DNA from 3 places in the Kocuria sp. LUK genome. Region 1 is predicted to be linked to each of the others. Evidence: riboswitches for the same ligand, from Rfam matches in the RefSeq annotation. Region 1 holds a riboswitch; each other region holds the start of a gene.
What was found. A riboswitch is a leader RNA that binds a small molecule or an ion and turns the genes downstream of it on or off. The one in region 1 is predicted to bind glycine.
Positions count from the first base shown of each region.

Region 1 (3,922 bases):
TGGTCGGGCCCGGCCCCGGAGCGCTGGCTCGACGAGCTCGCCGTGCTGCACTCGCGCATGGCCGGGGACTCCTACCTCCCGCCGGCGGCCCCCGACCCCGACCCGTGGGACGCCGAGCGGGTGCGGCGCACCGAGCAGCTGCGCGCCGAGGCGGGGCACCGCTCCCTCATCGCGGTCGCCGAGCACGAGCCCAGCGGCCGGCTCGTGGGGATGACCGAGCTGGTCCTGGCCGGACCGCACCCCACGATCGCCATGCAGGACGAGACCGTGGTCCTGCGCGAGCACCGGCGCCGGTGGCTCGGCACCCGGCTCAAGCTGGCCAACCTGCGCCGCCTCGAGGCGGAGGCCCCCGAGGTGCGGACCGTGTACACCTGGAGCCACAGCGGCGACGACCGGATGGGCCGGGTCAACGCCCGCCTGGGCTTCCGGGTCGCCGGGCGCAGCGGCGTGTGGTCGCGCGAGGTCCCCGCCCTGTGAGGACCGGGCCGGCGCGGCCCGATTTGGTGCCCGCACCCGCGTGCGGTAGCGTGGGGAGCACCAAAGACCGCCGGTCGTGGTTCCCCATGCCTGCCGCATCCCGTTCGGGACGCGGTGCGCCGGGGGAGCAGCCGTAAGAGTTCCGTTTCCGGAACGGCCAGCGCAGGTGAACCAGCACAGCCGCGCGCGCCTCTCCACGGCCCGCAGCGGCCGGCCCCGGGCATCTGCGCGGGGCCTTTTCCGTGTCCGGGACCCCTCGGCAGCGCACCGGCATCGAAGACCGGAAGGAGTACCATGGCGAACCCGGAAAAGGCAGCCGCGGTCGCCGAGTTGAAGGAGCTGTTCTCCAACTCGGACGCTGCTGTCCTGACTGAGTACCGCGGTCTCACCGTGGCCCAGCTCAAGGAGCTGCGCCGCTCGCTCGGTGAGAACGCCGAATACGCCGTGGTGAAGAACACGCTGACCGCGATCGCGGCCAAGGAGCTGGGCATCGACGCGTTCGACGGCCAGCTCGCCGGCCCGAGCGCCATCGCCTTCGTCTCGGGCGACCCCGTCGAGGCCGCCAAGAGCCTGCGTGACTTCGCCAAGGCGAACCCGCAGCTCGTGGTCAAGGGCGGCTACCTCGAGGGCAAGGCGCTCAGCGAGGCCGAGATCAAGCAGCTCGCGGACCTCGAGTCCCGCGAGGTGCTGCTCGCCAAGGTCGCCGGCGCCGCCCAGGCGTCGCTGTCCAAGGCCGCCGCGCTGTTCCAGGCCCCGCTGTCCAAGACCGTCCGCACCGCGGAGGCGCTGCGCGCCAAGGTCGAGGAGCAGGGCGCCTAACCAGCACCCGCCGCGAGGCACATTCTCACCACGGAAACGTCCCGTCCCGCGCCGACGAACCCGGTCGGGACACCCCATCGAAAAGGAGCCACAACCATGGCCAAGCTCACCACCGAAGAACTGATCGACGCCTTCAAGGAGCTCTCCCTGATCGAGCTCTCCGAGTTCGTCAAGGCGTTCGAGGAGACCTTCGACGTCACCGCCGCCGCCCCCGTGGCCGTCGCCGGTGCGGCCGCCCCGGCCGCCGGTGCCGCCGAGGAGGCCGAGGAGCAGACCGAGTTCGACGTCGTCCTCGAGGCCGCCGGCGACAAGAAGATCCAGGTCATCAAGGAGGTCCGCGCGCTGACCTCCCTCGGCCTCAAGGAGGCCAAGGACCTCGTGGACTCGGCCCCCAAGGCCGTGCTCGAGGGCGCCAACAAGGAGACCGCGGACAAGGCCAAGGAGGCCCTCGAGGGCGCCGGCGCCACCGTCACCCTCAAGTAGCACCTCCGGACGCACCCCTCGCGGGTGCGCCCTGCCGAGGCCCCGGACGCACCGCGTCCGGGGCCTCGTGCCGTTGCCCGGGCCTCCCGGCGGATCCGTCCGGGGCGGGGGAGCGGCGGGGCATCTGTGCGACACTGGAGGCACAACCACATCTCGGCCGACCACGCGCGGCGGGAGAGTCCGGGACCGCCCGCGGAGGGCGGGACCGGCGCCGAAGGAGCAACTCCTCCCCGGGAATCTCTCAGGCCCCAGAACCGCCGCGAGCAGGCCACTCTGAAGAGGTCCCGCCTCCCCGGCCACCGGCCGGGGGTGCCGGCCACCGACGGTGCAGGCCGCCCCCGGGCGGCGAAAACTCTCAGGTCAGCGAACAGAGCGGGGAGACCGGACGGGCCCCGACCGGGGCCTCGAGAACGAGGAGCTGACCTTGTCCTTCCTGGCACGCCACCTCGGCCCCGACGCGGCCGAGACCCGGACCATGCTCGAGACGGTCGGCGCGGCCGACCTCGACGACCTCGTCGCCCGCGCCGTCCCGCGCGGGATCGTCGCCGACGCCCCGCTGCGCCTGCCCGCGCCGATGTCGGAGCACGAGGCCCTCGCGGCCCTGCGCCGGATCGCGGCCAAGAACCGCGTGATGACCCAGATGATCGGTCAGGGCTACGCCGAGACCGTGACCCCGCCGGTGCTGCGGCGCAACATCCTCGAGAACCCCGCCTGGTACACCTCCTACACCCCGTACCAGCCGGAGATCTCCCAGGGCCGGCTCGAGGCCCTGCTCACCTTCCAGAACGCGGTCATGGACCTCACCGGCCTCGACCTCGCCAACGCCTCCCTGCTGGACGAGTCCTCGGCCGTGGCCGAGGCGGTGCTCATGATGCGCCGCGCCAACCGGCGCTCGACGAGCGACCGGGTGCTCGTCGACGCCCGCACCCTGCCGCAGACCCTCGCGGTGCTGCGCGGGCGCTGCCGGGCCGTGGGCGTCGAGCTCGTCGTCGCGGACCTCACCGCGCAGCTGCCCGAGGGCGAGTTCTTCGGCGTGGTCCTCGCCCACGTCGGCGTCGACGGCGACGTCGCCGAGCTGGGCCCCCGCGTCGAGCAGGCCCGTGCCGCCGGCGCGCTCGTGACCGCGACCACCGACCTGCTGGCGCTGACCCTGCTGCGCTCCCCGGGGGAGCAGGGCGTGGACATCGCCGTCGGCTCCGCCCAGCGCTTCGGGGTGCCCCTGTTCTTCGGCGGCCCCCACGCCGCGTTCATCGCCTGCCGCAAGGGCTTCGAGCGCAACCTGCCGGGCCGCCTCGTGGGCGTGTCCACCGACTCCTCCGGCCGGCCCGCCTACCGGCTCGCGCTGCAGACCCGCGAGCAGCACATCCGCCGCGAGAAGGCCACCTCCAACATCTGCACCGCCCAGGCGCTGCTGGCCGTCGTGGCCGGCGCCTATGCCGCCTACCACGGCCCCGACGGGCTGCGTGCCATCGCCGAGCGCGTGCACGGGCTCGCCGCCCGCCTCGCCACGGGCCTGGCCGCCGCCGGCACCACCGTGGTGCACGAGCACTTCTTCGACACCGTCCTCGCGCAGGTCCCCGGACGCGCCGACGCCGTGGTCGCCGCCGCCGCCGAGCGGGGGATCAACCTGCGCCGCGTCGACGCCGACCGGGTCTCCGTCTCCCTGGGCGAGCCGCACGACGAGCGCGACGTCGACGCCGTGCTCGCGGCCTTCGGCGCCGCCGCCCCCGAGCAGGACGCGCCGCAGGACGCGTGGGCGCTGCCCGCGGCCCTGCTGCGCACCGACGGCTACCTCGCCCACCCGGTGTTCAACACCCACCGCTCCGAGACCGCCATGATGCGCTGGCTGCGCGGGCTCGCGGACAAGGACCTGGCCCTGGACCGCACGATGATCCCGCTGGGCTCGTGCACCATGAAGCTCAACGCCGCCGCCGAGATGGAGCCGATCAGCTGGCCCGAGCTCGCCTCGATCCACCCGCTGGCCCCCGAGGACCAGACCCTGGGCTGGCAGGAGCTCATCGGCCAGCTCGAGACGTGGCTGACCGAGATCACCGGCTACGCCGCCGTGTCCGTCCAGCCCAACGCCGGCTCCCAGGGCGAGCTGGCCGGGCTGCTCGCGATCCGCCGCTACCACCTCTCCCGC
Region 1 is NZ_JAJMZI010000011.1:5,550-9,471, forward strand. It holds gene LQU92_RS14690 (GNAT family N-acetyltransferase) at 1-477, shown strand, start outside; gene rplJ (50S ribosomal protein L10) at 772-1,296, shown strand; gene rplL (50S ribosomal protein L7/L12) at 1,393-1,779, shown strand; glycine riboswitch at 1,941-2,046, shown strand; gene gcvP (aminomethyl-transferring glycine dehydrogenase) at 2,204-3,922, shown strand, end outside.

Region 2 (3,922 bases), on a different contig from region 1:
CGGAACGGGGCGCGGGACTCAGCGGGTGAGTGCGGGGGCCTCCTCGGCCGCGGCGTGCCGGTCCTCGAGCTCCTGACGGACCTTGGCCTCGTGCAGGGCGCGCAGGGCGGCGTGCTCGGGGTTGCGGCGCAGCACCAGGTAGCCGGCGCCCAGGACCGCGAACCACAGCGGGGTGAGCAGCAGCGCCGTGCGGGTGTCCGGCTGCGTGGTCAGCGCCCAGAGGACGAACCCGAAGAACGCCAGGACCACCCAGGGCATGAACGTCCCGCCGGGCATCTTGAACGCGCTCGCGGCGTGGACCTGCGGACGGCGGCGCCGGTAGACGATGTAGCTGATCAGGATGATCGACCACACGAACATGAAGCACAGGGCCGAGACGGTGGTCACCATGGTGAAGGCCGCCGCGACGCTGCCCTCCGCGTAGAGCAGCACGACGCCGGCGAGCAGGAACATGCAGGAGAACAGCAGGGCGTTGCGGGGGACCCTGCGGGTCGAGAGCCGGCCGAAGGCCTTCGGCGCGTCGCCCTCCTGGGCCAGGCCGTAGACCATGCGCGAGGTCGAGTAGATGCCGGAGTTCGCCGAGGAGGTCGCCGAGGTGAGGACCACGAAGTTCACCACGCCGGCGGCCCCGACGAGGCCCGCGAGGGCGAACATGCCCACGAACGGCGACTCGGCGGCGCTGTAGGTGGTCCAGGGGCGCACGGCCATGAGCACGATCAGCGCACCCACGTAGAAGACGAGGATGCGGACCGGGATCGAGTTCACCGCCCGCGGCAGGGTCACCTCGGGGTCCTTGGCCTCGGCCGCGGTGGCGCCGACCAGCTCGATGCCCACGAAGGCGAACACGGCGATCTGGAAGCCGGCCACGAAGCCCATGAAGCCGGTGGGGAACATGCCGCCGTGCGCCCACAGGTTGCTCACCGACGCGCGGGCGCCGTCGGTCTCGAAGCCGGTGATGATCATGACCAGGCCGACGACGATCAGGGCGAGGATGGCGACGATCTTGATCAGGGCGAACCAGAACTCGGTCTCCCCGAAGGCGCGCACCGTCGGGAGGTTCAGCGCCAGCAGGAGCACGACGCAGGAGACCGCGGGGATCCACAGCGGCAGGTCGGGCCACCAGAAGGAGACGTAGTGGGCGATCGCGACCACGTCCGCGATCCCGGTGACCACCCAGCAGAACCAGTAGGTCCACCCCGTGAAGTACGAGGCCCAGGGGCCCAGGAGGTCCCCGGCGAAGTCGGAGAAGTTCTTGTACTCGGTGTTGCTCAGCAGCAGCTCGCCCATCGCCCGCATGACGAAGAAGAGCATGAAGCCGATGAGCATGTAGACGAAGATCACCGCGGGCCCGGCGACGGAGATGGTCTTGCCCGAGCCCATGAACAGGCCGGTGCCGATGGCGCCGCCGATGGCGATGAGCTGGATGTGGCGGCTGGACAGGGCTCTCTCGAGATGGGGCTGCTGCGTGGCTGAGCTCATGACGTGGTCTCTTCCTGTCGGTTCCTCGCGGAACACGGAACGGGGTGCTGCACCGGTGCAGGACCGCGCCGGGGTGCGGACAGGGCCCACCGCTCCCCGCGGGGGGAACGGGAACGGCCTGTGCCGGGCCCTGCGGCGGGCAGCGTCGTGCCGTGACGGGAGTCGGTGCCGGGGTGACGGTCGGCGGGCGCCCCTCCACCCGGGCGGGTGGTCGTGGGGAGGGGAGCGGTGATCGTCATGTCTCGGGAGAACTCCAGTGCTCGGCGCGGCCCTGCCGCGCGGTCCGTGGGTCCTCCCCGATCTGTTGCTCTGCCTGAGAGTTTCCGCCCTCCCGGACTGGGGGTGGGGCTTGCTCCTTCGGCGTGCGCGGAGGTGCTCCGCGCCACTTTCCAGATGCGCCTCGGTGCGGCGGTACGGGGGCCTGAGAGTTTCCCGGGGAGGAATTGCTCCTACGGCGCCCGCTCCACGACTGCTGAGCGGGACTCTCCCGCCGCACGTCCACGGCTGTGCTGTGACTGCAGTCACACCATAGGCCGGGTGTGCCGCAGCGCACAACTCGGCCGTTCTGCCGTGTCGTCGCAGGTCGCGACCGTGCCCGCGGCACGGCACGTCCGCGCGGTGCGGAGCGCGACGGCCCCGCCCGGCGTCCCCGGAGGGGCGCCGGACGGGGCCGGGAGGGGCAGGGGAGCTCGCGGTGCGCGGCTCAGCACTCGACGACGTTGACGGCCAGTCCGCCGAGCGCGGTCTCCTTGTACTTGTGGCTCATGTCCTTGCCGGTCTCGCGCATGGTGACGATGACCTCGTCGAGGCTCACCCGGTGGGTGCCGTCGCCCCACAGCGCCATCTTCGCGGCGTTGATGGCCTTGGCGGCGGCGATCGCGTTGCGCTCGATGCAGGGCACCTGCACGAGCCCGCCGATGGGGTCGCAGGTCAGGCCGAGGTTGTGCTCCATGGCGATCTCCGCGGCGTTCTCCACCTGCTCCGGGGTCCCGCCGAGGACCTCGGCCAGGCCGCCGGCGGCCATCGAGGAGGCGGAGCCGACCTCGCCCTGGCAGCCGACCTCGGCCCCGGAGATGGAGGCCTGCTCCTTGTACAGGACGCCCACGGCGCCGGCGGCCAGCAGGAAGCGGACCACGACGGACTCGCGGACCCGCCGCAGCTCCTCGGCGTCCCCGCCGGCCATCGCCCGCCGGATCTCGGGGGCGTAGTGGGTGGCGTAGAACAGCACGGCGGGGATGATCCCGGCCGCCCCGTTGGTCGGGGCGGTGACGACCCGCCCGCCGGAGGCGTTCTCCTCGTTGACGGCCAGAGCCACGAGGTTCACCCACTCCTGCCAGTAGGACGGGTCCCGGTCCGGGTCCTCCCGGCGCAGCCGGTCGTGCCAGGCCGGGGCCCGGCGGGCGACCTTGAGCCCGCCCGGCAGGGTGCCGGTGCGGCGCAGGCTGGAGTCCTTGCACTGCTCCATGACGTCCCAGATGTGCAGCAGCCCCGCCCGGATCTCCTCCTCGGTGCGCCAGGTGCGCTCGTCGGCCAGCATCACGTCGCTGATGGACAGGCCCGTGGCCCGGCAGTGCGCCAGGAGCTCCCGCGCGGTGCGGAACGGGTGCGGGACCTGCTTGCTGGCCTCGTCGAGCTCGGCCGCCGCCGCGTCCTCCTCGCCCTCCTGGACGATGAACCCGCCGCCGACCGAGAACCAGGTCTCGTCGGCCAGCACGGCCCCGTCCGCGTCGAGGGCCTGGAAGCGCATGCCGTTGGTGTGCCGCTCGAGCACGGTCAGCGGGTGCTGGACCATGTCCTCCACGGCGTACGGGAGGTCCTTGCGCCGGCCGAGGGCGGCGCACAGCCGCAGGGTGCCGCCGGCGGCGATGTCCGCCAGGCGCTCCTCGACCTGGTCGGGCAGCACGGTCTCGGGGTCGTAGCCCTCGAGGCCGAGGAGGATCGCGGTGAACGTGCCGTGCCCGCGGCCGGTGGCGGCGAGGGAGCCGTAGACGTCCACGCGCAGGCCGGCGGTCCGCTCGAGGAGCTCCTGCCCGACGAGGGTCTGGGCGAAGCGGCGGGCGGCGCGCATGGGGCCGACGGTGTGGGAGCTCGAGGGGCCGATGCCCACGGAGAAGAGGTCGAAGACGCTGATGGCCATGATGTGCTCCAGACGAGAGGGGTGCGGGGCGGCGCCGGGTGCGGAGGGGATCTCCCTGCGCACCCGGCGCCGCCCGGTGGGGAACCGGTGGCCCGGTCCTCAGCGGCCCGCGGTCAGCGGGGCCAGGCCGGGGTAGAGCGGGTGCGCCGAGGCCAGCGCCCGGACGCGGGACTCGAGGGCGGCCAGCACCGCCGGGTCCACGCCCCCGGCGCCCGCGCGGGCGCCGGCCACGAGGGTCTCGGCGATGATATCGGCCACCTCGGCGAAGGCCTCCGTCCCGAAGCCGCGGGTGGCCAGGGCCGGGGT
Region 2 is NZ_JAJMZI010000004.1:341,320-345,241, forward strand. It holds gene cycA (D-serine/D-alanine/glycine transporter) at 19-1,479, opposite strand; glycine riboswitch at 1,879-1,979, opposite strand; gene LQU92_RS09510 (L-serine ammonia-lyase) at 2,183-3,616, opposite strand; gene glyA (serine hydroxymethyltransferase) at 3,716-3,922, opposite strand, start outside.
Region 2: linked by a shared signal. The riboswitch ahead of cycA (D-serine/D-alanine/glycine transporter) and the one ahead of gcvP (aminomethyl-transferring glycine dehydrogenase) in region 1 are both predicted to bind glycine.

Region 3 (3,922 bases), on a different contig from region 1:
TGAGCGCCACGTTGGTGAAGATGGTGTTGCCCTTGGCGATCGCGTGCATCGCGTTGGGGTTGGTCGGCCACCCGGTGCCGGGGGCCACGCCGAAGAGGCCGGCCTCGGGGTTGACCACCCGCGCCTGGCCGTCCTTGCCGAAGCGGATCCAGGAGATGTCGTCCCCGACCATCTCGGTCTTCCAGCCCTCCAGCGTGGAGTCCAGCATCGCGAAGTTCGTCTTGCCGCACGCGGACGGGAACGCCGCGGAGATGAAGTGCGTCCCGCCCTGCGGGTCGGTGATCTTGAGGATGAGCATGTGCTCGGCCAGCCAGCCCTCGTCGTGGGCGATCGCGGAGGCGATGCGCAGGGCGTAGCACTTCTTGCCCAGCAGCGCGTTGCCGCCGTAGCCGGAGCCGAAGGACCAGATCGCGCGGTCCTCGGGGAACTGCACGATGTACTTGGTGGGGTTGCACGGCCAGGGCACGTCCTGCTGGCCCGGCTCCAGCGGGGCGCCCAGGGAGTGCAGGCACTCGACGAAGAACGCGTTCTGCGCCGTCATCTTCTCCAGCACGGGCGTGCCGATCGTGGCCATGATCCGCATGGAGCACACCACGTAGGCGGAGTCGGAGATCTCCACGCCGTAGCTGGGGTGCTCGGCGTCGAGGTGGCCCATGACGAAGGGGATGACGTACATGGTGCGCCCGCGCATCGAGCCCGCGAACTTCTTGCGCAGGGTCGCCTTCATCACCTCCGGGTCCTCCCAGTTGTTGGTGGGACCCGCGCCCTTCTCGGTCTTGGTGCAGATGAAGGTCCGCTCCTCGACGCGGGCGACGTCGTCCGGGTCGGAGAAGGCGGCGAAGGAGTTCGGGAACTTGTCCTCGGCCAGGCGCACGAACGTGCCGGCCTCCACCAGCTCGCCGGTGAGCCGGTCCCACTCCTCCTCGGAGCCGTCCACCCAGTGGATGCGCTCGGGCTGCGTGAGCTCCGCCATCTCCCGCACCCACCCGAGCAGGTGCGCGTGGGTGGTGGGCGGGTTCTCCAGCGCGTCCTTCACAGCCTCGTTCAGCCCGGTGGTCTCCGTCGTTGCAGTGGGGTTGTCAGCCATTGACATGTCTCCTCGTTGAGGCCGTCCGCCGACCGCCCGGCCCTCGTCGTGCGCGCTCGCCGTCGAGCGCTCCGGCCCGGGGGGCACCGGGCCCACAGCGAGCGGCGTGCATGGAAGCAGGGGCGGCCGGTCTCTACTGTGATGTGCGGCCCATCCTAGCCCCCAGGACCCGCGCCGGGGCGCAGGGTTACGCCCCGCGGGCCGGGCCCTCCCGCACCCCGCCCCGCGGGCACCCCGGCGGGGCGCACCCCTCGCTCCCGTCGCGCCGGCCGCGCGTTCCCCCGGCTTCCCGCACCCTTCACCCCGGTTTTGCAGAACCGCAGGCCGCATGTAAGGTTGTACCCGGCTCGAGCGGCGGAGACGCCGGGCGGAGCCGATGCGCCTGTAGCTCAACGGATAGAGCATCTGACTACGGATCAGAAGGTTGGGGGTTCGAATCCCTCCAGGCGCACCACCAGAAGGCCCCGGACCGCACGGTCCGGGGCCTTCTCGCGCTCCCCGCCGGACGCGGGCCGGCGCGTCTCCCGGCGTCACAGCACCCGCGGGACCGGGCGATCCTGTTGCACCTGGCGCAACACCTCGGCTACGGTGTGGGAACAGTCACATCGACTGCAGTCGACGACGTGCGGCGGGAGAGTCCCGCTCAGCAGTTGTGGAGCGGGCGCCGTAGGAGCAATTCCTCCCCGGGAAACTCTCAGGCCCCCGTACCGCCGCACCGAGGCGCATCTGGAAAGTGGCGCGGAGCACCTCCGCGCACGCCGAAGGAGCAAGCCCCACCCCCAGTCCGGGAGGGCGGAAACTCTCAGGCAGAGCAACAGATCGGGGAGGACCCACGGACCGCGCGGCAGGGCCGCGCCGAGCACTGGAGTTCTCCCGAGACATGACGATCACCGCTCCCCTCCCCACGACCACCCGCCCGGCCGGCGACGCCTTCGCCGACCGCCACATCGGCCCCGACGCCGGGGCGGCCGCCACGATGCTCGCGGCCGTCGGCCTGACCGGCCTCGACGAGCTCGTCGACACCGCCGTGCCCGCGGACATCCGCCAGCAGGCGCCGCTGGAGCTGCCCGCGCCGCGCTCCGAGGCCGAAGCCCTCGCCGAGCTGCGCCGGATGGCCTCGCGCAACGTCCTGCGCACGCAGATGATCGGCCAGGGCTTCTCCGACACCCTCACCCCGCCGGTGATCCTGCGCAACGTGCTGGAGAACCCCGCCTGGTACACCGCCTACACCCCCTACCAGCCCGAGATCTCGCAGGGCCGGCTGGAGGCGCTGCTGAACTACCAGACGATGGTCGCGGACCTGACCGGGCTGCCCGTGGCCAACGCCTCCCTGCTCGACGAGGCCTCCGCCGTGGCCGAGGCGGTGCTGCTGATGCGCCGGACCAACAAGGCCCGCGCCGAGGCCCGCACCGTCCTGGACGCCAACCTCTTCCCGCAGACCCTCGCCGTGGTGCAGGGCCGGGCCCGCGCGCTCGGCTTCGAGGTCGAGGTCGCGGACCTCTCGGCGGGCCTGCCCGAGGGGGAGATCTCCGGGATCGTCCTCCAGCAGCCCGGCGACGACGGCGCCGTCGTCGACCACGCCGCGGTCGTCGCCGCGGCGAAGGAGCGCGGGGCCATGGTGACCGTCGCCGCCGACATCCTCGCCCTGACCCTGATCGTCCCCCCGGGCGAGCAGGGCGCGGACATCGCCGTCGGCAGCACCCAGCGCTTCGGCGTCCCCCTGTTCTTCGGCGGCCCGCACGCCGCCTACATGGCCGTGCGCAAGGGCCTGGAGCGCTCCCTGCCCGGCCGTCTCGTGGGGGTCTCCACCGACGACGCCGGGGCCCGGGCCTACCGGCTCGCGCTGCAGACGCGCGAGCAGCACATCCGCCGGGAGAAGGCGACCTCCAACATCTGCACCGCCCAGGCGCTGCTCGCGGTGGTGGCCTCCATGTACGCGGTGTACCACGGCCCCTCCGGGCTGCGCGCCATCGCCGAGCGCGTGCACGCCCACGCCCGCACCCTGGCCGGCGCGCTCGCCGGCGCCGGCGTCGAGCTCGCCGCCGAGCAGTTCTTCGACACCGTCCGCGCCCGGGTGCCCGGCCGCGCCGAGGCCGTGGTCGAGGCCGCCGAGGCCCTGGGCGTGAACCTGCGCCTCGTCGACGCGGACAGCGTCGGCGTCTCGGCCGACGAGGTCACGACGACCGAGCACCTCGTCGCCGTGGTCACCGCCTTCGGGATCCGCGACGCCGGAGCGGCCGTGGCCGCCGCCGCGGCGGCGGCCCGGGACGGCGCCCACGCCCTGTCCCCGGCCGTGGCCCGCAGCTCCGAGTACCTGACGCACCCGATCTTCCACACGGTCCGCTCCGAGACCCAGATGATGCGCTACCTGCGCCGGCTCTCCGACCGGGACCTGGCGCTGGACCGCACGATGATCCCGCTGGGCTCGTGCACCATGAAGCTCAACGCCACCGCCGAGATGGAGGCGATCTCCTGGCCGGAGTTCGCCGGGATCCACCCGTTCGCCCCGGGCCACCAGACCGCGGGGTGGCGGGAGCTCATCGACGACCTCGAGGCGCGCCTGTGCGCGATCACCGGCTACGCCGGGGTGTCCATCGCCCCGAACGCCGGCTCGCAGGGCGAGTACGCGGGGCTGCTGGCCATCCGCCAGTACCACCTGGCCAACGGCGCCGGCGAGCGGACCGTGTGCCTCATCCCCGCCTCCGCCCACGGCACCAACGCCGCCTCGGCCGTGCTCGCCGGGCTGCAGGTCGTCGTGGTGCGGACGGCCGCCGACGGCACCATCGACGCCGCCGACCTGGACGCGAAGCTCGAGGCCCACCGGGACCGGCTGGC
Region 3 is NZ_JAJMZI010000004.1:348,872-352,793, reverse strand. It holds gene LQU92_RS09540 (phosphoenolpyruvate carboxykinase (GTP)) at 1-1,087, opposite strand, end outside; tRNA gene LQU92_RS09535 (tRNA-Arg) at 1,466-1,541, shown strand; glycine riboswitch at 1,707-1,807, shown strand; gene gcvP (aminomethyl-transferring glycine dehydrogenase) at 1,968-3,922, shown strand, end outside.
Region 3: linked by a shared signal. The riboswitch ahead of gcvP (aminomethyl-transferring glycine dehydrogenase) and the one ahead of gcvP (aminomethyl-transferring glycine dehydrogenase) in region 1 are both predicted to bind glycine.